One region of the Deinococcus sp. QL22 genome, then DNA from elsewhere that is predicted to be linked to it. Evidence: riboswitches for the same ligand, from Rfam matches in the RefSeq annotation. Region 1 holds a riboswitch; each other region holds the start of a gene.

Region 1 (10,184 bases):
GGGGCGGACTTGGGTGACTTCCGTTGAAGGCGAGGGGACAACCTTTCACTTCACACTGCCAAGCAGCGACGTGTAGCTCTGAAGGTTGTGTGAGGTGGTGGACTCTCGGTGGGTGTCAGGTCAACTTGGCGTGCCCCCAAAAACTGGACGGGGTGAAGTCGAGAGGAAGGCTCGCCATCGCAGCCGTGGTTTGTCAGACTGAAACGTCAGGAGACGTCAGCGAGTCCGGTACATTTGCCTCGCAGACCGACTGCTCCCTGGGCTTGATGTCTTGCTCAACTCGGCAGGAATCAATCACGACACGATTGGCGCACAGGTGTAGGGAAAGCGGTGAGACACCACGTTCGGCATGCTGAGTGATGGTGATTGGGAACCGCTGGCGCGAGCGCTTTAGGCCGGTCACAGTGGGTCAGCCTCCCCGATCTGGTTACGGCAGCACAGTCACGACAAGCGTTCCAAACGTGGTCAGTGGCTACCCCTGCCCTCTGTCTGACTTGCGGCCAGTTCAGGCCGCGTGCACCTGATTGCGCCCGGCGTGTTTGGCAGCGTACAGCGCGTCATCCGCCCGCTTGAGCAGCGTTTCGGGCCGCTCGCCCAGCTGGGCCTGCGCGACGCCCAGGCTCACCGTCATGTGAATAGGACGGTCGTACTGCATGGCGGCCACCGCCTGACGAAGCCGCTCGGCCACGCCCTGCGCCTCAGCAGTGGCCGTCCCCGGCAGGATCACCAGAAATTCTTCACCGCCCCAACGGCCGAACAACGTCCCGCGCCGCAGACTGGTGCCGACCGCCTGGGTGGTACGCCGCAACACCTCATCGCCGTAATCGTGGCCGTGGGTGTCATTGATATGCTTAAAGCGGTCAAGGTCAAAAAGAATAATGCTCAGCGCCTCACTGGTCCCGGTAGAGCGCGTCCGCTCGCTCAGCCACAGCGTGAGCTGCCGACGATTGGGCACACCGGTGAGGCTGTCCAGATAGCCCGCGCGCGCCTCACTCTGCGCCTCGGCGAGGGCGCCGATGTATCCGCGTTGCAAGACGCCAAACAACACAAAAAAGCTGATCAAGGTCAGGTGCATCAGCAGCACCTGCACCAGCAGCGCTGAATGGGCCTGTTGCGCCCCGGTCAGAGCGGAGCCGTCCAGCAGATACAGCAAGGTAATCATCGTCAGGGCCGCAAAAATCCCAACTGACGTGGCAATCGCCACGTGGCTGCGGAACACCAGAAAGGCCACCACATAGGTGAGCGGCAGCCAGTACGAATAGGTGCCCAGCCCATTGACCATCTGCTCCACCACAGTCTCCTGAGCGAACTTATAGATGCCGGTGACGGCCAGCACCAGGAGGTGCAGAGCCCCCACGAGCGCGTAGTGTCCCGGAACAGTGCGGAGCCACAGCAGGAAGGCCACGTTCTTGACAATCAGCAGGGCCAGCCCGGTTTTGACCCCAGGTGTCCAGCCCAGTGGAAAGCCTACCGTCAGCCCGAAGATTGACGTCGCCAGCGACAAGCCTACAATCGCCATCAGCGCCTGACGACGAAACTGTTGCTCGTGCCAGGAAGGCCTGTGGGTCTGGAGGGCGAAAGGCAACATTGATGCATCGTATGCGGCGGCGCATGACAGAAGCGTTGCGAACACAAACGTCAAGACAGTTGACCAGAGGCTTGCGCTTGTAGAGGTGGTGTTGCCTGACTTCGGGTCTGGGAATGAGGAGGGCAGGGGTAACCTGATCCTCAGATCACCCCTGCTGTGAGTCCAGTGAAGGCAACAGCTCTACATTGTTTTATCGGATGTGTTCAGATCACGGGTGTGACGACCCAGCGGACGAGGACTGGACACTAGGGCAGACCTCATGGGTGGAGTGAGGATCTTCTGCACGTCCACCACGTTGAGGCCAAGTGTTGTAGCGAGTCTCTCCGCGTCCCAGCCCTTAAAGACTTTTGCTACAGCAAGTTCCCCAATGCCGAACTTCAGCCCCTGCAATTTCCAGACTGCTGGACCATGATGGATTGGATCAAATCCGTTCACCTGGTGATCCCCAATTCACCACATATCTCCAACGCCCTACTCCAACTCCACATTGAGTAATTGAACATGACTTAATATATCTTTCAAGAGATCAAAGGGTGATTACAATCCTGCGCAAGGAAAGACAAGGCAAAGAGGATGAGCCTTGAAACCCTCAGTGAAGCTCGTGTTGGACGCGAAAAATTTGGTTGACGCTCAAAGCGAGCCGCTAGGGGTATCCAGCCCCTCCCCCCTCTTTATTAACAGTCAGCCGGGGTGAGTCGGCGCTACTTCATCGTGATGCAAGTTCAGTACTCGAAAATAAAGTGATATATGTTACCAATGGTTTAGCTTGATGAAACTGTTTGCTTCCCTGGCCCGTCTGGCTCTCCCAATCTACGAAGCAGTACCGAACGAGGCCGAAGCAGGATGCAATAGACGTCCTCCGAAAGTGGCCCGGCAGGTTAGGTGGCCTTAACTGGTATCACAGCAAGCTGAGGGCAGGGGTGGCTTGAGGCTCAGGCCACCCCTGCTGCAACCGCAGACCACGTCTGAAACACGTGCTTTTGATGTTGTCTTCCGGTTGATGCGGAAACGCCCCTTCGCGAGTGCTGGTGGAGGTTAGTGATGCAGGCGTGCAAACTCAGAAATGATTGAGCGCGTTTTCGCCGCCCCAACCCCTGCTGACTTCGCTCCTGTCGCCGAGTGGGGCGGTGTTCTTGCTCAATCAGATTGTTGCACCGGGCCGTGAAGATCACCTTCTGGTAATTGACGTCTCTCAAGCTCGGAAGCTCCCAGATGGCCACCCCGTAGTTCCGCAGCCCATCGGTGTGAATGACCTCTGGAACGCCGTGTTCACCCAGAAGTATGGTCAGGAACGTCTTCGCAGCTTCAGGATCGCGATGCCGTTGAAAAATGCCCTGCACGGAACCGTGCTCGTCCACCGCGCGCCACAACCGATGCCGGCCACCAGCTATCGTCGTACAGACCTCATCCAAGAACCACCGGGAACCCCGGCGGGATTCCCGGTGACGTAGGTCTTCAGCAAAGCGCGGTTCAAACTTAATACACGATTCGCGCAGCGTCTCGTGGCTCACCTCGATACCGCGCTGGTGAAGCAGCTCCTGAACATCTCTATAACTCAAAGGGAAGCGGTGGTCGAGCCAGCCCGCGGGCTGGCTCATCGTCATCGGGAAGCGGGGGCGATAAGGCTTGGCGTCGGTCACGGCGAATCAGCCTACGCTATGCCTATCAAGGCAACACAGCCTCTTGGCCTGATTCAGGAACGTGTGGCGTTCCTGAAAGTGCAGGTCGAGACCTTGGAGAAAGCGGTGCATACGCTAAAAGAGACTGATGGTTTTCTGGGTGAACCTCTGTCCCTGTTGATGACGATTCCCGGTTATGGCTTTCTCAGTGCAGCAAGTGTCTGGGCGCAAACGGATGGTTTCGCGCTGCTGGAGAGGGGGCGAGATTTCTACTTATGCAGGAATTGCCCTGAACCTTTTGAAGCAGGAAGCAGTATTCATCGACGTGAACGCATTTCCAAGACTGGGAATGCTCATCTCAGCCGGACAGCGTACCTCGCCGCCTTGGGCGCTCAACGTTCCAAGAGTCGGATGGACGACTTTTACCATTACATCCGTGCCGAGGGCCAGCCGCCTAAAGCCGCTTTGGTCGCCCTCGAGCGCAAACTCCTGCGGACGGGCTTAGCCGTCGTGAAGTCGGGCCAGCCCTATCAAAAGGCCTAGCGACGACCTCAGTTTCCTCGTCCTTCTGGCCCTTGACCGCTCGGCCGAATGACGCTATCTGCTGATCGTGCATACCCCCACTGGGGGAATAGCCCAGTCGCGCATTGCTTCAGGGTGTGGGATATGCTTCAATCTTTTTCATCAGTACAGCTCCTTTAGGATCTGGCTGGTAGAGGCAATGAGGCGTGGTCCTGTATTCGGGCACCTGGGACGCGCGGAGCCAGTGGTGCGACCGACTATCTGTCAAGCCGTTGAGAAAATGACGGCGTCCTTAACCCCAGTATTGGGAGAGCGCTGATAGAGCGCTCAGGAGCATGCATGAAAACTATTGTTCGGAGCGAATCAGTGGCCGGTTTGACCCTGACAGTGCGCACTACCTTTGATGGCCGTATGGCCCACGGCACCATTGCTCTGGGCAACGATGTTCCTGGTGGAGACGGCATTTGGGTTCAAGCGAACACCCTAGATGACGCCGTCACAGACATTATGGGGCAGGTTCGGCGGTTGGCCATGAACAGCTACGAGCAGTATCGGGCGGCCGACTTACTCAACTCAGCCGTACAGTTTTTGCTGCCCGTGAGTGAGAGTGGTCATGCCAGCGCCTTCGACTGCTGGCTCCTGAACCGGCTGATCGCGCGTTGTCCATCCTTTCAAGTCGGTTGGACGCCCCTGCCGGGCTCCGCGGCGAACTTCCGGCTGAGCTGCGAGCGCTCAACCATTTCCGTTGAGGTGGCCTCGACACAGATGCCCCACACCTGTTGTACGGGTGTAGTGACTGCGATCGACGCCTACACGGTGATGACGGTGGTGCGTGGGCTGGCCCGGCAATTGCCCGCTTCTGCCGCTGAAGCGGCGGACTGAGAGGCTGCTGATGTCCCGCGTCTTCCTGCTCCTGTCGGCGCTGTTTCTGGGGGCCTGCGGTAAATCCTCCCTCCCTCCCAGCTCCATGCTTCCACTCTCAGTGGCTAGCCTTTCTGCCTCTCCTTCACCGCTCTCGGCAGGGCACAGTTTCTCGTCCAGTGGAGCCCGCTTGTGGGCTGAGGGCGCCCGTCTCTGGGGAGAAGGAGGAACTTCTGTCCTGTCCAGCAACACGGCTTGGCTGCAGCAGGTCAAGGCCCAGGAGGCACAGGCCCAAGCCGGCAAAGGCGTAACGATTGCTCTGCTCGATTCGGGCGTTGATTTCACTCATCCCATGTTGCGGAGTGTCCTGCTTCCTGGGCATGACTTCGTAGACGCAGACGGGAATGCTTCAGAGCAGGGGAACGAAACCGACCTGATCTACGGACATGGCACTGCCGTTGCTGGGGTTCTACAGCAGATGGCACCCGCTGCCAGAATTCTACCGCTGCGGGTTTTGGGGACTGATGGATCTGGTCAAGCCGCCCATGTGGCTCAGGCAATTCGGCTGGCAGTCGATGAAGGCGCGCACATCATTAATTTGAGTGTCGCTGGGCCGGTGTCGAGTGAGGGCGTTCGGGCCGCCCTCCAATACGCAGCATCAAGGAACGTTTTGGTGGTTGCCGCAAGTGGGAACAATGGAGGGAGCGCGCCTCAAGCTCCTGCAGATGCCTTGAACCATAAAAATCGTCTTGGGGATTTTGGACTCTCGGTCACCGCAGTGGATCAGAGTGGTCATCTGCCCCTCTGGAGTACTCGGGGAGGAGAGGTACAAGCTCCTGGGGTCAACATTCACACGGCTTATCCGGGCGGCCGCCTGGTCACGGCCAGCGGTTCCTCGTTCGCTGCGCCTGTGGTCTGTGGCGCCCTTGCCCTTGCACTGGCCCAAGGAAAAGAAGCTCAAACCCTCGCTGCTCAACTTTCCTCGGGGAGACTGCTCGACGTAGAGGCGTTGCTGAAGTGACCCATGCGGTTGCGTCCGCCGAAAGCTGGTCTCACACCATGAGTCCCTTGTGTGACCAGCTGTTGGGTCAGGCCCGGGCGTTACGAGGGATTGATGACTTACGGGCCATCCTCCTCTTTGAACAGGTGATCGTGCTGGCTCGGAGACAGCACACTCCTGCGGCACTCGCGGACGCCCTCAACGGTTTGGCTGGTTTAGAGCATGCCCGTGGCGACAGTCCGGGCGCGCTGCTGCATCTCGAAGAAGCGCTCGCGGTTCGGGAGGCCGCCCAAGATGATGAGGGCGCAGCTGTCGTGCTGTGCAATCTCGGCGCCGTCTACCTCGACTTAGGAAACTTCAATACAGCGCTGGAGCACTTGTTGCGTGCACAGGCGACCTCAGTTCAGACCACGCCATCGCGTGCAGCGGTGGTGGCCGGAAACCTGGCCCGGACGTACGACGCCCTCAACATGAGTCAGGAAGCCCTCGTCTGCTCGACCCAAGCGCTGCAACTGACGCAGGATGCTGGACTGGTTCCTGCTGAGACTGCAGTGTCGATCAATCACGCAGACCTGCTGCGCCGTCACGGCGACTTTGCGCAAGCGGGTACACTGCTGGAACGGGCCCTTGAATTGGTCGAAGGCTGCGGCATCCTGGCTGCCAGCTCCCTTCAAGGTCTAGGACAACTGCGCCGCGACGAAGGCCGCCTACCTGAGGCGTTGAGTGCTTTTCGGGCGGCGCTGCACATGGCTGAGGAGGAACAGGATCTTGACGTGATTCTGGAAGCGCGCTGCGGCGTCGCGCAGACCCTGCTGCAGTTGGAGCGGCCTCAGGACGCACTCGTCTTATTGGAAGCGGCCCTCACGGATGCTCTGGCCACTGGCCGCGCACGGATCTATGCCCGTGCGCTGAAGCTGCAGGCCCAAGCCACGGAGCAACACGGGGATCTGAAAGCGGCCCTGACCCTCTGGCAGCAGGCACATGCAGCCGAGACAAACGTGCTCCAAGCTGAGGCAGAGAAACGGACTCGGGAGTTGACCGCGCGCGGCGAGCTGGAAAAGGCCCGCGCCAAACTTGAGCACGAGCAGGCCCGCTATGAAGCTGAGCGTGAAGCCAAGGAGAAACAGGCCCGAGAACAAGCGGCCCGCTTGCAAGAGCTGGAACGCTTGGCTCTGTACGACGCGCTCACGGCTCTCCCCAACCGCCTGCTGCTCGCCGAACGGGTGTGCGCCGCGCTGAAAACTGCTGCTCAGCAAGGCGAACAGGTCATGCTTGGCGTTCTAGATCTCAATAAATTCAAGGAGGTCAATGACACGCATGGCCACCAAACGGGAGACTTACTGCTTCAGCAAGTCGCGCAGCGACTGATCGGCGCTGTCGATCCTGAACACACCGTCGCCCGAACAGGCGGCGACGAGTTCGTGGTGCTGATGCCCGGAGTGAACAACCGGAATAGGCAAGAGGTGGCCAGGCAGTTGCTGGAGGCCTTTGACGACCGCTTCTATCTGGATGGAATAGAACTCTCGATGCGCCCGAGTGTGGGATTGGCCTGCTATCCCCAGGACGCTTCAGACCTGGCTGGCCTCTTGGAGCGTGCCGACCAAGCGATGTACCGTGCGAAAGCCCGGGGCAGCGGTTTTGAGTTTGGAGGCACTTCGGTTGGACTCGCGCCTGCGACGTTGGAGGCGGCCCTGCACGGTGCCCTGAGGGCAGGTGAGCTGCACCTCGAATACCAACCTCTTGAAGACGACTGTGGGCAGTGGGTCGCGGTGGAAGCGCTGCTGCGCTGGCGCAGTCCCATCTACGGGAACGTCACGCCCGATCAGTTCATGCCGCTGGCCGAGCGGAGTGGACTGAGCCTGGCCCTGGGTGAATGGACGTTAAGGCAGGCGTGTACCGAACTGGCCCGCTGGCCGTCCCTGATGGTGGCTGTCAACGTCTCTGCACGTCAGCTCGCTGATCCGGGCCTGCCCAATCAGGTTCGGCGAGCTCTACAGGAGGCTGGAGTCGTACCCGCGCGGCTGGCCCTAGAAGTACGTGAAGAGGAGGTAGCCCGCGCGCCGGAACGGTCACACCGGGCCCTGGCGGAGTTACGGGCGATAGGAGTGCAACTGACCTTGGATGATTTTGGGGGAGGGCATGCCAACTTTGCGGGCCTGACTCAGCTGCCCGTACATGCGGTGAAGCTTGACCGCGCCCTCATTCACGGGATGGACGCAGGGGCACGGGAACTCGCCCTCGTCCAAGCTGTCACGAATCTTGCGCGGGCATTGGATTTGACCGTGATCGCTAAGGGGGTCGAGACTTCGACTCAGCGCACGCATTTACAGGAAATGGGGGTCAGGCGATTGCAGGGCTTTCTGGTGGCTCCGCCGCTGAGTGTAGACGCTCTACACCGCCACATGAACGCACAGATAGTGACCACCCCATTCACTCTCCAGATTTGAGACTCGGCTCAACGGCTGGCTTTGGTTGTGTTGCCTCAACTGGCCTCACAGCAGGTGGGCTGGTGGCTGCCGTGTTCGATACCACGCTGACGCACCTGTTGAGCCTACTGAGTTAAAGCCCGCGCGGTTTGAGCTTTTCCACTGTGCTCGCGGGATTTGGCTTGGAAATGAACCACCGCCAATCCGTCTTTACCGACTGGGCAAGATGGCGTTGACTCGGGCTGCTGTCAACGCAGTCTCGCCTTGCGGTCTGCTCTCCCTCCGCCTTGGCGCAAACGCCCCTGCGAAACGCGTTGATCTTCTCAGGGGATAGACCGTGGTCAGCCGGCGCCTCTATCATGAAAGGTCAAATGAGCCACAAGCTGGATCGACAGGGGCGAGAGCCGCCACTCCACATGATGGGCGTACACCGCTCCACGGTGCTCCTGATCCTCGCCCTGGCGGCTGTCGCCACCCTGGCCGCCCTGGTGCTCGAGTCCACGGCACCGTCTCCGCTTTCATTCGATCTGGTGATGTACCGGGTCATTCTCGTGAGTCTCCTTGGGCTTGCCCTTCTTCTGGTGGTGAACCCCCGGTCGTACGCGTTTGTCTCCGCGAGCGTTCTGCTGGGGTTTACCGCTTATTTTCTGGCCAAACTGAGCTATCTCCTGTTTTTCCTCTCCACGACTGATGATGTGGCCGCAGGATTAAGCGGGACGTTTTTCTGGACGCCAGCAGTTTTCATGTTCACCTTCCTCACCACCAACCTCCGCTTGGGGCGAATGGTCAACATGGTCTTCATCGCATTGATGGTCTTGCTCTCAGGCATCTACGCGGCCACTTCGGAGTTCGAGCGTGACGGCCAAACCCTGAATGCGCTTGTCCAATTGAATCTGGCCAATTTGACCTGTCTCGTGCTGGCGGGGATCGTGTATCACTTTGCGGGTCGCCACGCGACCACCCTGGAACGGGCCAGAGTGTATCAACAGCTGGCGCACACGGACGCTCTGACGGGCCTCCCGAATCGCCGCTGGTTTGAACAGGAGTTGGCCCGCCGGATGGACGCCGCGTCCAGTGACGACCCGCCTGTGCCCTTCTGCGTGCTGTACATCGACTTGGACGGGTTTAAACAGGTCAACGACACCTACGGTCACGAGATGGGTGATCAGGTCTTACGGCTGGTCGGTCAGCGTCTGACCTCGATGCTGCGGGGTGGAGAAGTGGTCGCGCGCCTGGGTGGCGATGAATTTGCTGCCGTAATGGATCTTCCCCGCACCGACATGATTGCGACCATTCAAAAGCGGGTCACTCGGGCGGTGAGTGAGCCGATGACATGGGCGGGGCAGGAACTGTCCGTGACGGCAAGCGTCGGAACCAGTAACTATCCAGAGCACGGCACCACGGTTGAGTTGCTCCTCCATCACGCTGATACCGCCATGTACCAGAGAAAAGGGAAACCCAGACCCGACAACGAATCCAACTAAAGGGTCGGAATGGGCGGGATGGGGCAGCCGACGCCACTCGACCCCGGACGACTTGACACCACACGAGTTCGAGCGCCAAGCAGGGGTGGCTTAACCAGACGTGCGCAAGACTGACTCAAGCTCACAAACCCTAGACCAAGTTGAGGAGAACCTTTCAGGGGGTTCTCCTCTGTGAAGCCCAGTCTTCCTGATCAAGCAACGCGCCGAACTGCTGTGGCGCGAGGGGGCGTGCAAACAGGTACCCTTGTCCCACATCACACGACAACGCTTGCACACCCCTACGTTGCTCCACTGTCTCGATCCCCTCTGCAACGATTTTCAAGCCGATATGGTGGGCGATCTGAACGATCGCCTGAACGAACGTCGGCCCCTCGTGTTGCATCGCCCAAATAAACGATCGGTCTATCTTCACCACATCCACCTGCAGAGTCCGCAAGTAGGCCAAACTTGAATACCCGGTTCCAAAGTCGTCGAGTGCCACCTGAACGCCAAGGCCACGCAGTTGAGCCAATTTGGTATTGGACGCCTCGAGATCCACCAACAAAGAGCCTTCTGTTAATTCCAACACCAGGGCTTCGCCTGGCAGACCCCAGTGGGCCAGCTTCGACTGAACCTTCTCAACGAAATTATCTTGGTCGAACTGCTGTGGAGAAACATTGACCGATACCTGCAGGTGTGGATCCT
Region 2 (10,184 bases), on a different replicon from region 1:
CAGGGTCGGCGGATCGTTGACCTCGAACAGCACGTCCGCCCAGCGGCGGTATTTTGCCGTGGGCTTGCGGTACGCCTCAAACCCGAACATTGCGTGACTGAGATCTCCCAGGTGGTAGTCGAGCCCGTACCCCCAGCGGGCAAACTTGTCGGGATTGCGCCGGATATTGGCGATGTTCTTGCTGACCTCATGCGTCTTGCCACGCCGTTCTGCCTTGCCCACATACAGAGGAATGAACGCCTGCTGCTCTCCAACCCCCATCAGGTAGACCAAGCCCGTCCAGGTTGCCTGGGTCAGCCCATCCTCGATCAGCTCGATCATGGCAGCTTCGAACACGCTGGAGTGGGTCAGGATCCGGCGGTCCCCTGCTTTCCCGCGTGGGTGCGTCCGCACCTGGAGGTCATCAGTCTCGAACAGGGGCGCGAACCGCGCGCCTGGAAACGCGTCCAGCCAGCTCTGCAGCACGCTCACCTGGCCTGCCCCTCGTGGTTCAGCAGCCGCAAGGGATAGGCGTCTGCCGCAAGGCCGACAAGCTGATACTCCACCGCGCCTATGGTGGAAGGAAAGCCTGGGAGCGGCGGAAACTGTACCTGGGTCTCCCCCACCACCAGAAGCTCCAGGTCGAAGCGAACGGTCTCGTGGCCTTCGCGCAGGAACCGCTGGCGCCAACGGGCGTAGTTGCCTTCTCCGGCCGCGAGACCTGCGAGATGCTGACTCCACCGGGTTACGGGAGAACGGGTCTTGCCCACGTAGGCAGGCGTGACCTCTTGCGGACGCCGTTCGGTCAGCACGTAGACGTATTCCGGGGCCTTTTGGCGTCCGGCCAGGCTGGTGAGGCGGGCCAACACTGTGCGGCGGTGAATGGCCTCGCCTTGCTGGGCCAGCTGCATGCTGAACGCCCCGTGCTCGGCCATCCAAGCGTCGAACAGCATCCGCTTGCGAAGGGCATCTCCATCTCCAGTCATCACTTCATTCTCCCAGACGGGGCCGCTCCCCGCTCACGGTTTGCCATGATGGGGCATGTCGGGAACCCTAGTGGTCGTGCCGTGTGGAGCGAGCAAGATCTGCTCAAGGGCTTGATCACAGCGTCTACTGCGGAGCGGCCGTGGGAACATCCAGAGCCTTTACGGCCCGTTTGAACATCTGGTAGAGGTGCGGGTACTGGCGGGGCGTGACCCGGACGTAATCGGTCAGGTTCTGTGCGTACTCTACTAGCTCAATCCCAAAGGCGAAGAAGGATTTGACCAGCTGGTCAAATCCTTTGATGGCTTTGATCGTGGCGAGGAGTCGTCGGTCTTCGGGAGACTCATAGGAAGTGCTCTGTAGGCCAGGGTAGTAATGTAACAGACGCGGTGTACGGGTCATGTGCATCCCATTACAGATACGTTAAAAATTTAAAAGACTGGGAATTCACTGGCCGGTTTCATCGGCCAAAATCCGTACCAGAGCAAGACCAAGGCCGCCCGAGCTTTCACTCAGGCGGCCCAGATGACTCGACTTACTTGAACTGGAAGTAGGCGGTCTGGGTTGTGTTGTCGAGGAACTTAACGGTCAGCTGATAACAGGAGCCAACCTTGTAAGCGGTGCTGGTCTTCCACACGTACACGTACTGTCCGGCGGCAGCGTCGTATTGCAATCCGGAAACTGTTGCGGCGGAAATTTCTTCAACGACATCGGTAGTAGCGTTGGTCGCACAGTTGACCATCAAGGCGCTGGGTGACCCTGCCAGGAAGATGTTCGGGCCTTGGTTGCCGCCCAGCTTGAACTTCACAGGAACGGCGCTTCCCACTTTGATGGTGTTGTACACGATATTGGTGCTCGTGCTCATGTCGATGGGCTGGAAGAAGCCGGTGAAGTTGTAGTTCACGGTGATCGTGAAGCTCTTGGTGGTCTTGTTGCCCGCGGCGTCGGTGGAGCTGCAGTTGACAGTGGTCGTACCAACCGACACGTTCAAAGGGCTGTCCTTGTCACAGGTGGCTGTGATTGGGCTGGTGAAGTTGTCCGTAGCTGTCGGCGCGATGAAGCTGACGAGCGCTTGGCTATTGCCCGTGGCATTCACCGTGAGGTTGCCGGAAGTCGTCAGCACGGGGAAGGTTTTGTCCATCTTCACAGCCAGGGTGGCTTCCTTGGTGTTGCCGGCAAGATCCTTACAGGTCGTGTTCACGGTGGTGCCCGCGTTGTCGTTCACGAGGTCAGGAATGGCCGTGCAGGTCACGCCGCCGCTCAGTGCATCGGTGCCAGATGTCTCGAAGCTCACGGCACTCTTGTACCAGCCACTCAGTCCGTTAGGCGCAGCCGGGTTCGGGGTAATGCTGGCGGTCGTGGGGACCGTCTTGTCAATCCGGGCGCTCAGGGTGCGGGTGGTGCTGTTCCCAGCCAGGTCAGTCACCGTGCGGGTCACGACCGTGGGGGTGCTGATGGTGGACTCGGCGCTGGCCGTGAGAGTAAAGGGCGTGTCAGAGGTGTTGGCCAGGCCAGACAGAGCGTCAGTGACGGTGAAGGTCTCGCTCAGGTCGTTGTTGCGCCAAGTGGAGTTCACCATGTCGCTGCCCGAGATCACTGGACTAGTCTTGTCGAGCTTCACGGTGACGATGTTGCTGGTCGCCGTGTTGCCAGCCTGATCGGTCACCGTGTCGCTGACAGGGGTCGTACCCTCCGCGCTGATCAGCTTGCTTGCAGGACAGGAGTCCGTTACGCCTGACATTGCATCCGAGCAGGTGAACGTGACGGTGACATTGTCGCTGTACCAGCCATTGCTATTGGGCGCGCGGTCAGCGGCGGCGCTGATAACCGGGGCGGTCTTGTCAAGCTTGATCGTCAGAACGGCTGGCACGCTGATATTCCCGGCGTTGTCCTTCACTGTTTCACTGATGGCTTTCCCGGTCGTATCAGCAGATACGGTGATTGGCTCGGGGCAAGCGTTCGTGCTGAGGCCAGAGAGGTCGTCAGCGCAGGTGAACTTGACAACGACCGTCTGATTGAACCAACCATTGACGTTCGGGGTGATGGGGGTGGTGCCGTCGGCCGCGAAGGTCGCGGCGCTGATGGTGGGCTTGGTCAGGTCGATCAGGGCACTGACCGTGCGGGTGGTCGTGTTGCCAGACACGTCGGTCACCGTCTTGCTCGCTACGGTTGGTGTGGTGGTGCTGGTCGATTGGGTGCTGACGGACAGGGTGAAAGAGGAATCAGCGGTCATTGCCAGACCAGACAGGGTGTCAGACGCAGCAAATACCTGGGCCAGCGGTTCGTTACGCCAAAGGCTGTCGCTCACGTTTCCAGGCGTCACGGTAGGAGCGGTCTTGTCGAGCTTGACATTGACGCTGTCGGGGAGGCTTTCGTTGCCAGCTTGATCTGTCACGGTAGCGCTCACCAACCGCCCGCCGAAGGGCGTGTCGGAATCGACCACGACAGCTGCTGGGCAGGTGCCCAAAGCGATATTAGAGCCGGGGGTGGCGTCCGTGCAGGTGTAGGACACCATGACATTAGCGTTGTACCAGCCAGCGGAGTTTGGCGCGCGGTCAGCGGTGGCGTTGATGACAGGCCTGGTGGCGTCGCGCTTGACGGTCATCGAGGCGTCGGCAATGTTCCCAGCGATGTCGGAGCAGGTCGTGGTGACAGTGTGGCTGGCCGAGTCGGTACGCAGGGGGGAGACAGTGGTACAGGTGGCTGGGCCGCTCAGAGCATCAGTGTTGGCGCCGACGAAGCTCACGTCCGTCTTGTACCAACCGTTCAGGCCATCCGGCGTGGCAGGAGTGGACGCCAAGCTGGGCGTCGGAGCAGTCTTGTCGAGCTTCACCAGTGCGGAGGCGCTGGCCGTGTTACCGGCACGGTCGGTGACCGTATGACTCACGGTCTGTCCGGCAGTCTCGCTGCTCACGACCACAGGAGCTGGGCAGTCGCCATCCGAACAGGTGAAGATCACTGTTGTGTTGCTGTTGTTCCAGCCAGCAGCGTTCGGCGTGGGAGAAACAGTGGCCGAGATGGTCGGTGCGGTCTTGTCCACTTTCACGGTCAGGCTCTCAAGATCGCTGGTGTTACCGGCGTTGTCTTTAACGGCGCCGCTGACGGTCTGTCCGCTGTCGCCTGTGTCGCTGTTCGCACCCACTGTCACAGCTTCTGGGCAGGCGCCCTCGCCACTGGCGACGATGCCCGAGTGAGCGTCAGTGCAAGTGAACTTGACAACCACCGGCTGTTTGAACCAGCCATTGGCGTTCGGGGTGATGGGGGTGGTGCCGTCGGCCGCGAAGGTCGCGGCGCTGATGGTGGGCTTAGCCAGGTCGATTAGAGCACTGACCGTGCGGGTGGTCGTATTACCAGACACGTCGGTCACCGTCTTGCTCGCCACAGTCGGTGTGGTGGCGTTCGCTGACTGAGCACTGGCGGTCAGGGTAAATGAGGCGTCGGAAGCAACTGCAAGGCCAGAACCGGCGTCGGAAGCCATAAAGGCTTGAGCCAACGGGGTGTTACGCCAAGTGTTCTGCGTAATATTTCCAGGGGTGACGGTCGGCGCGATCGTGTCACTGACGACCACTTGGAAGCTCGCCGGAGTGGTCAGAACCTGATCTGCCGTTCCGTCGGTGCGTCTCCCGCTATCTATGGCTGAACAGGTGATCGTGGTGGAACCTATCGGCAGGTTCAAGCTGCCCTGGTAAGCCTTCGCATCAGCTGGGGTCACGCTGTTGGGAGCATTGACCATAGGAATCGTGGTTGTTCCTACCTTACAGGTTGGGGCGAGGACACCATCTTCTTTGTCGCTGGACAACACCACGAAGCTATAGGGCGTGTTTTGGCCTGTGGCTTCTTTGCTGTCGTTGTTGGGGATGGTTAAGACCGGCGCCGTGTTGGCATCTGCACAACTCGCCACTTTCACGAACACTGTCGCCGTGCCACTTCCCCCATTACCAATTTCCAATGGGTGAGCCCCTGCTGGTGATGGCAGAGGCGTTGCTACCGTCGGCCTTTCGCTAAATGAGCTCCCTGTGTTTACAGGGGCGCCATTGATGACGATCTCAATCGGGACGGAGTATGAGGTCTGGTCATTAGGGTCCGTCTGCGCGGCTACGCTGATTCTTTTCGACGCCTCAGCTCCCCAACTTATCGTGCTACCATTCCATGTCCCAATGAACTTGCTCTTCACCTCGATGCTGTAGCCAGAGCTCTGCCTTCCCTTGACACGGAAGGTCATGGTGCCTGTGGTGGGAGCCGTAGACCCAGAGCAAACAGAAATCGACGTTGTGGCAGAAGCGCCTATCCCGTTCTGATTGTCTTGAACTATTCCCTGTGCCTTTAACGTACCGGATGACACATTTGCCACGTCCGCTACTGACGAGGTGGTCGTCGCCGTGGTGTTAGCCGCTTTCGGCGTTGCATCCTGCGAACAGCCGGCCAACGCGAGCATCGTGAGAATTGGTACCAGAGGGCTGCCTGTCTTCATAAAGGCTCCTTACTGGGCGGGTCTCACCACTCGCTCGCTTTGCCCCAGGTGACCGGATACAGGACAAAGGTCTTCGCGGCCCATCGAATGCCCACAGGGACATCCGAAATGAGGTCGTTCACACCGGGTTTACTTGTGGTTAAAGGTTACTTTAATCCTCTCCTAATAGGGTGGAATTTATCACCTTCACACATTAGACTCACCTTCATTAAGGTCATGGAGCGGGGGAGCCCAGTGTGCAGATCCGTGCCCAACTCCTCACGGCTTTCAAGTGATCTCTACTCATGTCCTCCGGCGTTGTTGCACCAAGGACCTGAATGAAACTCAGCGCCAGACGCTCAGCGATGCGCTGTCGCACGACAGCGAGATCGGCAGTTTTGTCTTTGCCGCCATGAAATACGTCGCCGTGGCTCGGTCGCTGCGGAAAACGAAATTCTCCTTGTTTGAACACCGTTATTTCCGGATGTTCAAAGAAAACGAAACGCTGATTCCCACCGCCACAGAGTGCCTGCAGGGCCTAGTGGACACCACCGTCACCCTCCGCACCGTCCGCCCCCGCCTGTTGCATACGCAGCCTGCGCTCCACGGCAGCGTCGATGTCGACATTGCCCTGAAACTCTTCCAGAACTAGCGGTTCGGTACCGGCTCGCTTCAACACAGTCCTGCTGCAGTTCACATGGGGCTTCACTCCTTGGCCCCCAGACGCCCGCGCCGCTTCTTACCCTGGGGTGCGTGGCGCCCGGCGCTCCTGCCACCTGTGCTCCCTGTGTCCTGGCGGGGATGGGATCACTGTGAACTGAGATTGAAACGGCACAAACGCACCGCCCTTTGCGCTGTCGACCCCTATTTGTAGTGAGAAGCCATACGACATCTATGAAACTAAAACGACATGTTGCTCTAAGAGGGGTTGGGAGGCTGGTTTTCCTGTGTTCGGAGGGTGGACTGTTGCACTCATCATGTCGTTGCAGGTGGAAGACACCATCAGGAGACTGATCAATCCACAAATAACTCGTGCTGGAGAGCGTTAACGCTCTCCAGCACAACGGGCGACATACTCAGTTAGACAACGACAGTTTCACTAGAATTTGACAACCGCTGCCACTGCTGAGCGAGCAGTTGATGAAGCCTGGCACCCACATGCCTCACACGACGGCACCCACAACACTTTGCAGGCGACCCTCCCTGAGCTACCGCACCACCCTGTGGCACACCTCAAAGTTGCCGTGCCAGACAACTGACTGCTTAGGTCAATGGGTTTCAAAATGGGGTTGCGACCGTAAGGCACGAACAAGGCACGCGGCCATCTGGCACTGAGAAACAAAAGAGAAAAACCCCGTCCAGGACGAGGTTTATGGTGGTGCGCCTGAAGGGATTCGAACCCCTGGCCTTCTGATCCGTAGTCAGACCAACTCAAAAAATGGCTTCAGCCCCTCGCGCAGACCCCTGCTACACGTCAAATGTATCACGCCCAGAATACGACAGAAACGCGTGGAGCAACTGATTGACCAAAGCGTGCACTGCATAACGGGATGCATAGGGCACGGGCGAAAGGCCGGCAGAAGAGCGCCCCACCCTTCCACGGGTGGGGCGCTTCAGGCAGGGCGGGCTACTCCAACACACCGTTCCGCACGACCATTGAGAAGAGCTCGTCCTCGCCGTCAGACAGCGCCAACCAGAAGTCTTCCGCGTCCGTCGGCACCCCCGCCTCCCCGTCCGTCATCAGCACTTGCAAGTCATACTCCGAGTCAGCAACCAGCATCTGCATGCCGCCCCCGGTGTCACTGGGATAGAACTCCAGATCATTGGTCAGAGTGCCCCAGTCAATGCCACGCAGGTCAAGCAGAACGGTGTCTTGCTCGTCGCCGGCAAGCTCATAGGCCCGGCAGAGGATGTCTTCTGGCACAGTCATCCCGGCATTCTACGGGTTCAGTGCGCACCAGACATATGTCCGATCGACACCACAACAAGTGCCCCCGCCTGTGCTTCAGGCGGGGGAAGGGTACGCGAGGGCAAGCTGGACGAACTCCAGAGCGCGGTCCTTCCGCGCGGGGTCACCGTTCGTCTCGCTTGGATCAGCACGACAGCCACCGCACGCACCACTGCCGCGCCGCCGTCCACCATCATCAGGCGCGCGAGCCGGGCGGGGGTGAGTGAGGAGTCACTGCTCAACGCGTGCGCGATCTCTGTGCAGCAGTGTCGACGCTCTGGCGGGCCTCTCTTACCTCTGGGGCGCTGAGATCCTGGGTGTCGGTCAGGACACTGAGCCGGGCAGCGAGGTCACCGCCGACCGCCACGAGCCTGGCCTCGGCCGGAGTGTAGTCGTCGGATACCGTTTGTTCGGTTTGGTCTTCCAAGCACATAGGTGGCACACCGTGGGTGGAGACGCCCATGCACACGTGACGCGCCCCGCTCGATCGGCGGGGCGCTGGGGCAGGCGGGGAGGTCAGCTGTAGTCCACGTGTGCTAACGGCCTCCGCAGGGGCGCGGGCGACCCCAGCGCAGCACCCAGGGCGGCGAGCGCGTCCTGCCTACCGATGAGCTACCAGAGCAGCGGCCGACGAGAGACTCGGACGGGCGATTGCAGAGAGAACCTCAATACGCCAGCGCGGCGGTCATGAAGGCGATGATCCGCGCGTCCTGCCGCGCACTCTGAGCCATGTCGGGCTGGGTGTAATAAAGCCAGATGCTCGCCCGCCGCGCCACTGCCCGAACAGCCGGACCGCCGCCACCGAGAGCCAGCAGCTGGGCGAGTTCCTCGGGCGTGATGGGGTTTCGGTCAGAATCAATACCGGACTCCAGTACACGGCACAAGTCCTCCGTCAGACGCTCCATAGTCTGTTCCGCACGCTTGCCGTTGTGAATCGCTAGCTCTTCAACGGACAAGCCCAGAGCCGCAGCTGCGTGCTCCACGGCATCAATAGCGGCACATACACCAGCCAGCTCAGCGCCAGCCAAGACGAGCCGGAGGTGTGCCGGAGACAGAGGTAGAGCAGAGTCAGTGTCGTGGCTTGTCATGCCCACAGACTTGCATGCCACCGGAGCGGAGAACCTCAATACACCAAGGCGGCGGTAATGAACTCAATTCCACGTGCAGCACGCTCTAAGGCCTCTTCCTGATTTGGGCGGGATGGGCACCGACCTGGGCGAGCAGGTCGGCGGCCGGCACGCTGAGCGCGGCTGCCAGCTGAGTGACAGCGTCAACGCGGGCTAGGGCGCCAGCGAGTTCAGCACCCTCAAGCGCGAGCCGCAGGTCCTCCGGAGAGAGCGGTAGGACCGAGGCGATGTCTTGGCTTGTCGTCATGCCATAGGTTCGCACGGCGACCCCCTGAGACATACCTGGGGCGTTCGAGAGGCGGATGCCTACATCGACGCCGATGGTGTCGTGACGATACGCGAGGGGCAGCCACCGAGGCGGAACGCGCACGGTGAAGGTCAATAGCCAGATCGCTTGACCGTCGACATCAATCTGGCAGGTGAGGTCAGCAAACCCGGCGCGGTGAGGCCGGGTCCGCTGTACCGCAGGCTGCCCTGCGCAACGGCAGATCACTGGACCGTGCAGGCGGATCAGGTCGTGCAGTTGGGTAAGAGCAGCGGGGGAACCGGCGGTGTCCGCCGTGCGGATGGTCTCCAGTTGTTGCTGCACGGCACGGAGATGGTCGTTGCCGATGCAGACGAGCGCTTCAGTAAGCCCGAGGGGAACCCGCCACAGGTCAGCTACGATGGGGTCGGGTTGCCCGGTGATATGCACGTGCATATCACCAATAGCCTGGATGTGGAGGTCCAGCGGCAGACTGGGTTCCGAGGTATACGCCGGGTCTTGCGGCCGCTTAAATCGGGTGTGGAATTGAGAAATGACGCTGGGCCAGACCCCAGGCGGAAGGCTGGCTTTCAGCGACGGGGCACATAACTTCAATAAATACTCCACCTCGTCCTGCGTGAGAGCAGGCGCACCGGCCCGGAGAGTGGTGTCGTGCAGGACCATAGTCAAAGCCTGATCTGCCTGAGTGAGCGCGGCCAACCAGGCACGAAAGTGAAAAATCTAGAAAGGATGGAGCCAACACAACAGCAGACAACCGTTAAACGGCTGTTTCGTGTCGGTCATGGTTCCCCTTTGGTTTCTTCGTCTACGTCCACAGGCACGTTTTTATTTGGAGCCATTCGTCTGGATCTGGAGAGCATGGCGTGGCTTCACGACGGCTGAGCCTCCCAAGACGCTGCTCGCGTTGCTCAGGTCTGTGGGACAGGGAACAGCCCCTCTCGCTCTATGTCACGTAAACGCCGTCCACACGGGCATTCTTTTTAAGAGTCAACGGAGTACCAATAAGTCGAGCTGTACCGACCCCGTATCCTCCTTGCCCCTGCCTCGGCATAGGATGACGATCTGATGGTCAACCTCTACGAACTCGCCCTCAGCCAGGAGTGGGAGCGCCTTCGACAGGAAGTCGCCACCCAGAGATACCCAGTCGAAGACTTGACGAACGCACTTGTTCGAGCGGTGTTCTTCCAGAACTTCGATGTGTCAGCGTTTCTCCTCACAGCCGGTGCAGACCCAAATGGCAGTTACGACGGTACTAGATTCCCGCCATTGAGCGCCGCCGTCGAGAACGCCTGGCGAGAGGGTGTGGAACTCCTGCTGGCCCATGGTGCGGATATCAATGTGCGCAAATACGGCGGTTGGACGCCCCTGATTCATGCCGTGGACGTAGAGTACGACGGCGCTGTACAAAGTGACGAACAGCCCAGCCTGGAT
Region 3 (10,184 bases), on a different replicon from region 1:
GCAGAAAGTACAGAAATTAGGGAGTGACTCAAGTCGCGTCGACGCCGTAGATCTCGTGCTGCGCTTCCAGTCGCCGGTTATGCCGGCTCTATTGCTGGGGAGTTTGTCTCTTCTCCGCTGAGATGCCTGATCGCACAGCCACTTGACCGTGCTGCTATCGCTCCAATGCTGTGTGGAATGATGCGGTTGCTCAACTCCACGGTGGCGGTGCGCTGTAGAGATGATCGACTGGCAATCTAAGCCCCGCTGGCACGCGCCTCTGTCACTCCAGAACCCACAGGTAGGAATGACATCCAGGACGTGAGATTCACTCAGGAGCTGGGTCCGTCAGTCCGGTGACGTCCCTGAAAACTATTCACTTGGGGTTTCGTGGCTGACCCTTTACCGCGCTGGTGCGGCAAATCCTGCACGTCCCGGTTGCTCTAAGGGAACCGAACCAGGTCACATGCCCAATGATGACCCTTGGGAATCCGGAGCATTAGGGACGCGCTAAGCAGCATCCTGCCAAGCCGATCTTTGAAGTTGGTCCCCCTAAGCTCTACCCTGAGCCTCGCTCGTGCTCTGCACCTGACCACAGGGGCTTTGCGCTGCCGCCCACCTTCTCCTGCTCACCGAGGTTCGCCCCATGACACTTCCTTCGGACCGTTATGTCCGCCTCACCACCGAAGTCGCTGCCCATAATCAGGCGTATTACGAACAGGACGCGCCCACCATCTCCGATGCGGAATACGACGCGCTCGTCCGAGAATTACGTGCGCTCGAAGCTCAGTTCCCGGAGTGGGCCACCTCTGATTCGCCTGCGCAGACGGTGGGCGGCCGACCCAGCACCCTTTTCGAGAAGATCCGTCACCCTACGCCGATGACCAGCCTCGACAACGCCTTCACCGATGAGGAACTCGCCCACTTCGATGACAAGGTGGCCCGTGCGCTGAACCTCCCTGTAGGCAGCCAGACGTTCACCTATACCTGCGAACTGAAAATCGACGGCTTGAGTATCAATCTGTATTACGTCGACGGTGTGCTGCAATGGGCCGCCACCCGGGGAGACGGAGAAGTCGGAGAGAAGGTCACGGCCAATATCGCCAGCATTCCGGGCATTCCTGTGCGTCTGGAAGGTCTGTCTGGGGAATTGGAAGTGAGGGGCGAGGTCTACATGAGCAAGGCCGCCTTCCTGGCGTACAACACACGCGCTGAAGAGGAAGGGCGCGCACTGCTCAAGAACCCGCGGAACGGTGCCGCGGGCGCACTGCGACAAAAAGACCCAGAGGAAACCCGGCGACGCGAGCTGAGCGTCATCCTGTACAGCCTGGGCAAACGCGACGGGGTACCCGCACGCACGCAATGGGAAGTCCTGGCCTGGTTGCAGGCTCAGGGGTTTGCGACCAGTTCCTATACCCGGCGGGTGGAAGGAAGTGCGGCGGCAGCGGCCTATCACGCGGAGATGACGGCGCAGCGGGCGGCCCTGCCCTTCGATGCGGACGGGAGTGTGGTCAAGCTCAATGACCTGCACCTGCAGGGAGAGGCAGGCTTCACGAGCCGGGCGCCGAAGTGGGCAGTGGCGTACAAGTTCCCGGCCGACATCGCGCAGACGGTGATCGAGGCCATCACGATTCAGACGGGCCGGACGGGAAAACTCACGCCAGTCGCAGAACTGCGGGCGGTCCAACTGGAAGGCACGACGGTGAGCCGGGCCACCCTGCACAATGAGGACTTCATTCGGGGGCTTGATCTTCGGGTGGGCGATACCGTGCGGGTGCACAAGTCGGGAGGCATCATCCCGGAAGTCTTGAGCGTCGTGCTCGAGCAGCGTCCAGACCACAGCGCGCCGTATGCGTTTCCGACGCACTGTCCGGTGTGTGGGCACTCGGCCGTGCGGCAGGAGGGGACGGCGGGCACGTTCTGTACGAATCCTCTGTGTGCAGCTAAGGCGACCCTCCGGGTGCGGTACTTCGCCTCGCGGGACGTAATGGATATCAAGGGGCTCGGGGAACGTCTGGTGGAGCAGCTCGTCGCGAGTGGGCTCGTGAAAGACCCCGCGGATCTGTATACCCTGACGGCGGAGCAACTGGAACACTTGGAGATGGGAGAAACCAGCACTGGTGGGACGCGCAAGGTGGGACGCAAGAATGCCGAGAAGCTGATTGCGGAGTTGGACGCCAGCCGGTCACGGGAGCTGTGGCGGGTGATTCGGGCGCTGGGCTTGCCCTTCGTTGGAGAGGGCACAGCGACCCGAATCGCGCGCGTGTACGGGACGTTGGCAGAGGTACAAGCCGCGTCGGTAGACGATCTGGCGAAGATTCCGGATGTGGGCCGGCCGACCGCGCAGAGCATCGTAGCGGGCTTAGCTGAGCCGGAGATGCAGGCCTTCATCGGCCGGTTGATGGTAGCTGGTCTCCAGCCGACTCCGAGTACGGGAGTACAGGTTGGCACGCAACTGGCGGGATTGACCTTCGTCATCACCGGGACGCTGAGTCGATCTCGGGACGAAATCAAGGCACATCTGGAGGCCTATGGGGCGCGGGTCAGTGGCGGAGTGACAAAGAAGACGAGTTACCTGGTGGCGGGAGAGGACGCGGGCGGAAAATTGGAGAAGGCGCAGGAGCTGAAGGTGGCCGTGCTGGGTGAGGGAGAATTGCAGGCACTGTTGTTGGAGCGAGGTGCTCCGCCCCTGACGTGAAGCGGGACCGGGCCCGCTTGTGCAGGCATGCAAATCATCAGGTCGGGGGGGTTGAGCAAGTGGACCGCAGTCAGCGGAGGGTCCATGATTGACCTCAATGCTGCCCTTTCCGTGTAGAGGAGCATCTCTGGGAAGCTCTGTGGCTCTCCCAGCCTGCGTCCCTCAGCGAGCGTGATGTTCAAAAAAGATGGCCTCCTTGCAGCATGGCCGTCAGGCACAACACTTTCCGGCAGTAGAACGTCAAGTTTGGGTCGTTGTGTAGCTTTAAACGGGTCGAATTGAGCTGACCGTTCGTGATCAACCTCAACTCTGCTAGCCCCGCTTTCCAATGGCTAGCATTCAACATGCCCAAACAACCGTACTACTGCTTCTCGTTAACCTGCTCAAAAAGAAGGCAACGCCCCAAATGTTCCGGGGCTGAATAGCCTTCGCGTGGCACGCCTCCAGCTTAAGTACAAGTGGGTGACCTACCAACAGATCAATTCGTTGACTCTTGGGACTGTCGTGGGGCGAGTCCTTCCGTCAGGGCGTCTCCCAGCGGGCGGATGATCCAGCCTTCCACTCGTGCCAGGTCCTGCATCTCCAGCGGGATAGGATCCACCAGGCCGCGGGCGGCAGCCAAGCCCGTGAGGGCGGAGATCAGGGCGTCGAGCAGGTGATCGCTGGCCACCAGAAGGTCCTGCTGCTCAGACGAGCATCGTAGCCAGGGAGCCTGAAGCTTCAGGGCGTCCAGGATGTGTTGCCGAGCTTCGGCGTCCGCCTTATAACTTTTTCCCCCGGCCTTACCACTGGCGTCCACCAGCCCCCACCGGCGTAGACTTGCCTGTGGATAGACCTCGATGACGCCCTGCGCCCCACTGCGGTCCGTGACGCCCAGTGCCTGCAACAACCCCGCGCAGCGCATCGTGGGCAGGGCAATCTTGTCGGTGGACGCAGACCATCTTGGATCAGGTGTCGCTCAGTCTGCCGGTACATCAGCTGGTCCCGGAGGGCATTCGGCCACCCGGGAGGATGCGGCCAGGCGAAGGTCGCCGCCCCTCTCACTGCGTCCACGAAGGCGAGCGGCCAGCCGAATGGCGCGTCAATCGCCACCACCTGCGCCTGCCGGGCAAGCGGAAGCAGTGAAGCGTCGCTCATGTTGGCCGTCAACAGCTGAAGCTCGCTGCCCCCCTCGGTCCACTCTAGGAGTGCCGCGGCGGTATTCAGGGGTTGTGAGGCCAGGTCCACACCCAGGCTGAGGAGGGCAGTCATCCACGCAGTTTAGGGTTCCCGGTCCAGGACAGTCGGGCGTCCTGGACACGCCAACAGCTCAGGAGTCGGATTCTCGCCGCACGCCTGACGCCATCGGCGACGTCGAGCAGCAAAAGGTCTGCCCGGAATCCATGTGGATCACCTGGCTGGCCGTCAGAACTGATCTGAACCATCATCCTCTGCCCACCGAACGAGAGCGGTTTGCAAGACCCGCTCCGTGGTCACTGGATCAAACCCCTCCAAGACCAACGAGGCCTGTACCTCAGCCTGAAGTTGGGCAACTCGTGCCGGGCCCACAGTGGTCAATATTCCACGCATGGACACCTTGAGAGGGTGAGCAGGAGGCAGGGGCGGGGTAAGGCGTTTGGCCATAGAACAACCTCGAAGCAGAAGGCAGGGGACCGGAACAGAGATAGAGGCGAAGTGATGCGGCCCAGAACACCGGAGATAGGTGACGCACTGTGGTTGTAGCAGCAGTACTGTTAGACAGCACCCTTCTATCTATCGATTTCTGCTCTGTCTCTCCTGAGCATAGGGAAGGCCACATCGCATTCCGACGAGCTCATCCGCTCCCGTGCACAGGCTGGCGCTCTCTATCACGCATCCGGGTGTACAAGTCGAGGAGTGCTCGTGCAGCCGGCATCAATTCAGCGCGCTCAGCCAGCTTCAGCTCGTTCGGCTTCAGTTTGTCTGCAACACGCAACCCTTCCGCGAGAATCAGGTAATCCAGCTTTTCCCGCGTGAGGGGGCGCAGGCAGAAACTCCCCGTCTCGAACTGAGGCTGTCCTGTGGCCAGGTCATAGATATACCCGCCTCCCGTGGTCACTGAAGTCGGTGTGACCTCAATCAGGGCCTCAATGCGCCAGGGCCGGCCCCGACGCTCCACGCAGACCAGGCCACCCACGAAAGCCCCCGCGACTTCTTCGAGGTTCGCCGCCACCGCAAGGAGATCGTATTCTCGGGAAAGGGCTACTTTACTGGGCATGAACACGTCCTCTGATGCGGATTCTGCAAAAGGCTGAGTTGTGGCCTGAGGCGCTGGAGAATTGAGCTCGCCACCATCATCCAAGGTTACGTTATGCACGACTGGATGAACGGCAACGTTCAGAACAAGCTTTTATCCGCTGTGCACCTCAAGGATAGCCAGCCCTTTGGCTATCTCTGCGTTCACGATCTTACCGGCAGCATCCACCAGTTGAAAATTGTACACGCAGGGAGAGAGCTCTGGAAGAGCAAATTTACAGCACCACCGTGCGGGCCTGAATGATCGCCAAGACCAAAGCACAGCCAAAAGGCGGGCGTCCAGCACAAACGCAGACCGTAGAACGGTCTGTAGGCTATCGTGAGGCGGTCGGCTCTGGGTGCTTTCATCGCAGAAACACCCTATAGAAGCTACCTCTTCCGTCCATTTCGCCTGTTTTGAGGAGTAGCTGGCCTCTGCCCTTACAGAAATAAATTGGTATTCGAGATTAAAGATACGGGCCCTTGCTCTCAACGAACTGAGAGCCCGTTACTTAGTGACTGTTGCACGGCCCCTTAGAGCGTGCAGGACGTGATCTATGCTCTACGCCTGCTAGGAGAGACCCACCTATCTAAACGCAGTGAGCTGGTCAGGATGCTGGCCGGCGCCCTCGCCCATGCTCTGATGACCTACATTCCCAGCCCTGGTATTGCCGCCTAATATGGAACGCTTGGACGGCAGAAGTAGAAGGCTGTGCAGGAACACAAACACTGGCAGCATAGCTGGCCCGACTGGACACAGACCGCCGCAAGTGGGAAGACCTACGTAACCCCGCTGCTAGCCACCCGAATGCGGTAATAGCAGCCGTGCTGCCAGTACCTTTCACGACTAATGCAAAAGACCACAAAGGGCCAAAAGTAGTCTTTCCATTAATTAAATCGCTTGTGAGTTTTGTAAGAGCTTCGTATGGTTCCTAAAGTAATCTATGGGCACTTCGAACAGAGAACCCTCTGCCGAAGAGATGCAAAGATTCACACGCCATATTCGGGCACCTGGTGTGTGAGGAGCGAGTGGTGCGACCGACTTTTCGTCCAGCGCGACCCTTACATGGGGTTATAGCCGCAGATTTATAGAAGGCACCTGCCTCCATAGGAGTTCTCCCATGCGTAACTTTAAAAGCATTGCCCTGATCGCCGCCCTCGCCTTGAGCAGCGCTGCCTACGCCATAGGCAGCAATTCTGTCAGCGAGAACGAAGCGACCATGACGGTCTCCGCCAACGGTCAGAGTTTGGATTCCGTGAAATTTAGCGTAGGCAGCGGCTCGTTCACCATCCCTACAGCTAACATCCGCTCTGGCGCATCATTTACTATCACCATCCCCGTCAGGAACGACACCAACCGCGCAATCACTGTGACCTCGGCCCACGCGCTGGGTGGCTCACTCGCCAGCGAGTATGTTGCAGTCACAAGTGATAACGCTTCTGGTGTAGCTGTTGCGGCTGGTGCGACTGGATCCGTCCTCTACACGATTACCTTCGACACCCTTGCTAGTGAAGCTGATCGTCTAGCCTTCTCCAATAAAACGATGTCGGTCGCTTTTGACTTGACTGGCACGTCCGCCGACCCCGTCGGGCCAGTAGACCAGAGCTTCTAAACTCTCTCTCTTTTAGGCGAGAAGATTGATCAATCTTCTCGCCTCTGGTCGTTTATATGAAGAGAATCCTCAGTACAATATTTCTTCTTGCCTCATACGCTTCCGCGCAGGTTCCTAACTTCAATATCCAGATTACGCCAGCTCCTCCTCCTCCTCAAGTAGCTGTAGCGCAGAAAATACTTGTTCAACCACAACGAATTGAGAGTCGCCTCAATTCTGGATACACTACTGGTGGGCTGACGTTCACACTTTTCAGCGAGATTGCAACAGAGGTCAGGATTACCTCAAGTGACCCGAGACTCGTTTTCCGATATACGAATAACAAAGTAATATTACCAGCTTACGTTCTACAAAATATTAATGCGGTAGTTCTCGAAGCCCACAGTGGCCATATAACTGTCACTAACAGTGAAGAAAGAGTGCTCGCTGTAGTTCCCTATACCGTTGAACCTGCTAAGAAATTTTCCCAGGGTGCTTACATTAATTATAGTCCATTGGCTAATACTGCTGGACTTACCTATTCAATAGGCTCTGCTGGCACATCGCCACTGCAGCCGAATTGGTCATTGAATGTGGGTATTGGCGTTGGCCTCACCTCACCTTCAATTGATAGCGCTAATATCGGAGTGAGTGTCCGCTGGTAGAAATTCCGGCTCACGGCACGACCTCAGCACCTGACACTTAGAGGAATTGACGTCCCAGTAGGTAGGAGCTGAAGGCAGCTCTAAAAGGCGTCTCTACCCCACCGTACGGCCTCACTCAGGGCCATCCACCCGGTGCGCACCTGACTTCGGATGGCTCGCCCCCGATTGTCAGACCTCGTCAAGGTCTGACGCTGATCTTGCGCCCCGACCCGGGCGATCCAGGCCAAGGCGATGCACAGCAACCCGAGCAGCCTCGAAATCTGGTCGGCGGCGGTCATATGCGTGACTTCCAGGTTCAGTCCCCTCGATTTGAGGGCCGAGAACGCACACTCGATGCCCCACCTGAGCCGGTACGTTTGAAGAACGTCCCTGACAGGCAAATCCGAAGCGACGATCACCCTATCCCCCACAGGGGACAGGGTGATGGCCACCTGCATCCAGCCACCGTACACCCAGGTCCGCTCAAAGAGCGTCCGCACTTCACCGGGTTTCAGGTAGGTGAACACGTCACGGACAAGTTCATCTTCAATGCGGGTGTTTTCCCGGATGCGCAGACACTGCCGGATCTGTTTCCAGCGCAGGAAACAGCACCATTCTTGCCCAATGAACTCTCGGTTGGCGATCAAGACCGCCCAGCGTTTGGCAGGGAACACTTTGAGCAGTCGAGCCACCAAAAGAATGCGGGCTGCGGTGCAGCTGTTCCCCTGGTGAGGGAGGACTGTCCACACCAGCGGGATCACGGCGCCCCCGAGGAGGGCGCCCAAGACAAGAATATGGAGAGGGGCCTGACTGTCATGCCAGGTCGTGCGGTCCATCATCAAGGTGAGCTTACGGTCGGGGAGCAAGGGAAGTAGGACGTCACAGACGTCCTGCAGGGTGATCTGAGCATCGTGGCACGATGCGAGTTCTGGACTTCAGAGGAGCGTCCCGGGGCAGATGGAGAGCGATCTTGCGGTGGAAGGTGGATTCGGCCTGGAGAAGTGCCAGGAGCACTTCAGCCAGCCGCTTCAGGCATCCATTCGGCGGTGTGGGAGACGGGTTTTGAGATGGGCGGCGAGCGTGTCAGTATGCAGCAAGGCGGTTTCGGTGTTCGTCACAGACTCTGATGTTGCCCTTTGCCATGTGGCACTGCGTCTAAGACGCCATTTGCCTCAAAGTGTCAGGGGCTGAGAGGTACGCAGAATTAAGGTATCCCAGTACGTCCGATTAAGACAACACACCCTTTTAGAAAAGGCGCCTGAACTTGAGGCAACTGCCGATTACACCGACCCAACCGCAGGTGCGTTCCCAAAACCCTTTGCTGTTGAGGAGAAAGATTCACTTCACTGTGAACTCGCCGACGAGCAACTGGTCTTTTTTGTCCTTCAGGCGCAAGGTAATAAGTTGCTCGCGCTCGCCCGAAGTTCCGAAGCCTGTGATGACCTTGACTTGCAGGGTAACGGTGCCAGACAGCAGCTGCTGATTCTCTCCAAAATAATCCATCTCAATGGTATATCTTCCCGGCTTCGCATCGCGCAGGGAAAAAACCTCTGGGCCGTACCCACCCGTAAAATCCTTGGAAAGCTGTCCACCTTGGGTGCTCAGAGGCGCACCGTAATAGACGCGGTCACCGTTCGGGTCGGTCACCCACATGTCCAAGTCGGTGTTGTCCGCGTCCCAGGTCGCCACCACCCGGACGTCCAGTGGGTGTGCACCTTTCAGACGAGGATCCATGAAGGTCGTCGAGACGGCTTTTCGGCCACGGCTGACAATGGCGTTGAGTTCATTGAGTGCCAGCAGCTCGACTTCCGGGAAGCGCCCATCCCAGCTGCGGCGCACGACCGTGTAGAGCGTTTCGATGGCGCGCTGCTCGTTGCCTGCTGCGGCATAGGCCAGCCCCAGGTCACGGTAACTCTGCGGCTCGTTCGGCGCGAGGCGCTCCACCGTCTGGAAGACAGGGATGGCGAGTTCCGGGTGTCCCGCCTGCATATACCGGTAGGCAAGGATCCTCAGCACCGCGCGGTTCTCCAGCTCAAGCTCGGCAAGGTTACTCAGCACCCGCAGGCCCAGGTCATGCAGGCCGCGCTCCAGGAGAAGGTCCGCCACGTCAAGGTAGAACGCAGGACTGAGCTCATAGCTGGGCCGTTCATCCAGATAAATCCGGTAGAGATCTGCTGTCGCTGCCGCCCGCAGGCGTTCGGCATACGGTGCGTCAGGCCTCCACTTCTGAAGCTGGACAGTGACGGCCCCGGTCTCCGCCGGCGCTGGGGAAGAACTCGGGCTGGGCGCTGCGGAAGGAGCTGGCGCCGCGCGACTGTTCTGCGGCACCACCGGAGCGGGCATCATGGGGGGGACCGCACCGGTGGGAGACTCACTGGCCGCTGATCCTGAGAGGGGCAGGCCCTGTGCTTCGGGCACAGGCTTCGATTCAGGTGCTGTTTTCGGGAAAGGCCGCTTCCACCACGCGTCGTACCCACTCAGCATCCGCTGAACCGCTGACAGATGTTCCGCCGCCGTCTGGGCGTTCCGGGCATCGCGGGCCTGTTTCAAGGTCTGATATTCGGCCCGCAGCTGCGCAGGTGGCGTGACGTCATATCTCAGGTAATCTTCCACGCGGTCAAGCACCAGCAGGGACGTGCCGGGCGTGACCAGGCGAAAACGGTCTCCCAGACGGCGGATCTCCGCGCGGTTGAGGTGTTCATCTGCACGGAGATCCTCCACCGTCCACGCAGCCCAGAGCGGCGCGACGAAAGGGCCCTGCGCCGCAGGCGTGAGGGCCAGCTGGGTCACTGTGCCATTCGGGAGACGGGCGTGAAGTGTGGCCTCTGCAGAGGTGAGCCTGCCGGAGATGTACCAGTAGCGCAGATCCTCGCGCAGGGTGATCTGGGCCGCGCCAGTGGCATCAACTTCCAACAGGCGCTGCGGCGCGCCGATCAACTGGGTGGCGGCGGCTCCTGCGGGCTGCCCAAGCAGGTTTAAGCTGACCCCGTTGGAGCGGCCAGCCAGCGCGTTCAACCG

What was found. Region 1 has a riboswitch for cyclic di-GMP ahead of M1R55_RS16945 (hypothetical protein). Riboswitches for the same ligand answer to the same signal wherever they lie in the genome.
Region 2: another riboswitch for cyclic di-GMP. It lies ahead of M1R55_RS19645 (PxKF domain-containing protein); the one in region 1 lies ahead of M1R55_RS16945 (hypothetical protein).
Region 3: another riboswitch for cyclic di-GMP. It lies ahead of M1R55_RS21830 (hypothetical protein); the one in region 1 lies ahead of M1R55_RS16945 (hypothetical protein).

The regions. Positions count from the first base shown of each region.
Region 1 covers NZ_CP097150.1:184,300-194,483, reverse strand. The annotation lists gene M1R55_RS16965 (PAS domain S-box protein) at 1-76, shown strand, start outside; gene M1R55_RS16960 (diguanylate cyclase) at 506-1,588, opposite strand; gene M1R55_RS16955 (IS6 family transposase) at 2,521-3,228, opposite strand; gene M1R55_RS16950 (transposase) at 3,292-3,750, shown strand; cyclic di-GMP riboswitch class II at 3,913-3,997, shown strand; gene M1R55_RS16945 (hypothetical protein) at 4,069-4,611, shown strand; gene M1R55_RS16940 (S8 family serine peptidase) at 4,781-5,611, shown strand; gene M1R55_RS16935 (EAL domain-containing protein) at 5,650-8,037, shown strand; gene M1R55_RS16930 (GGDEF domain-containing protein) at 8,388-9,500, shown strand; gene M1R55_RS16925 (bifunctional diguanylate cyclase/phosphodiesterase) at 9,655-10,184, opposite strand, start outside.
Region 2 covers NZ_CP097151.1:58,081-68,264, forward strand. The annotation lists gene M1R55_RS19630 (hypothetical protein) at 1-471, opposite strand, end outside; gene M1R55_RS19635 (GIY-YIG nuclease family protein) at 468-965, opposite strand; gene M1R55_RS19640 (hypothetical protein) at 1,090-1,365, opposite strand; gene M1R55_RS19645 (PxKF domain-containing protein) at 1,499-5,185, opposite strand; cyclic di-GMP riboswitch class II at 5,441-5,524, opposite strand; gene M1R55_RS19650 (hypothetical protein) at 5,706-6,065, shown strand; gene M1R55_RS19655 (hypothetical protein) at 7,041-7,343, opposite strand; gene M1R55_RS19660 (hypothetical protein) at 7,600-7,788, opposite strand; gene M1R55_RS19665 (hypothetical protein) at 8,027-8,266, opposite strand; gene M1R55_RS19670 (hypothetical protein) at 8,535-9,416, opposite strand; gene M1R55_RS19675 (ankyrin repeat domain-containing protein) at 9,819-10,184, shown strand, end outside.
Region 3 covers NZ_CP097151.1:512,441-522,624, forward strand. The annotation lists gene ligA (NAD-dependent DNA ligase LigA) at 626-2,677, shown strand; gene M1R55_RS31835 (DUF429 domain-containing protein) at 3,156-3,581, opposite strand; partial or broken gene M1R55_RS32345 (hypothetical protein) at 3,632-3,928, opposite strand; gene M1R55_RS21825 (hypothetical protein) at 4,491-4,913, opposite strand; cyclic di-GMP riboswitch class II at 5,900-5,983, shown strand; gene M1R55_RS21830 (hypothetical protein) at 6,052-6,543, shown strand; gene M1R55_RS21835 (hypothetical protein) at 6,600-7,187, shown strand; partial or broken gene M1R55_RS21840 (transposase) at 7,271-8,180, opposite strand; gene M1R55_RS21845 (VIT domain-containing protein) at 8,505-10,184, opposite strand, start outside.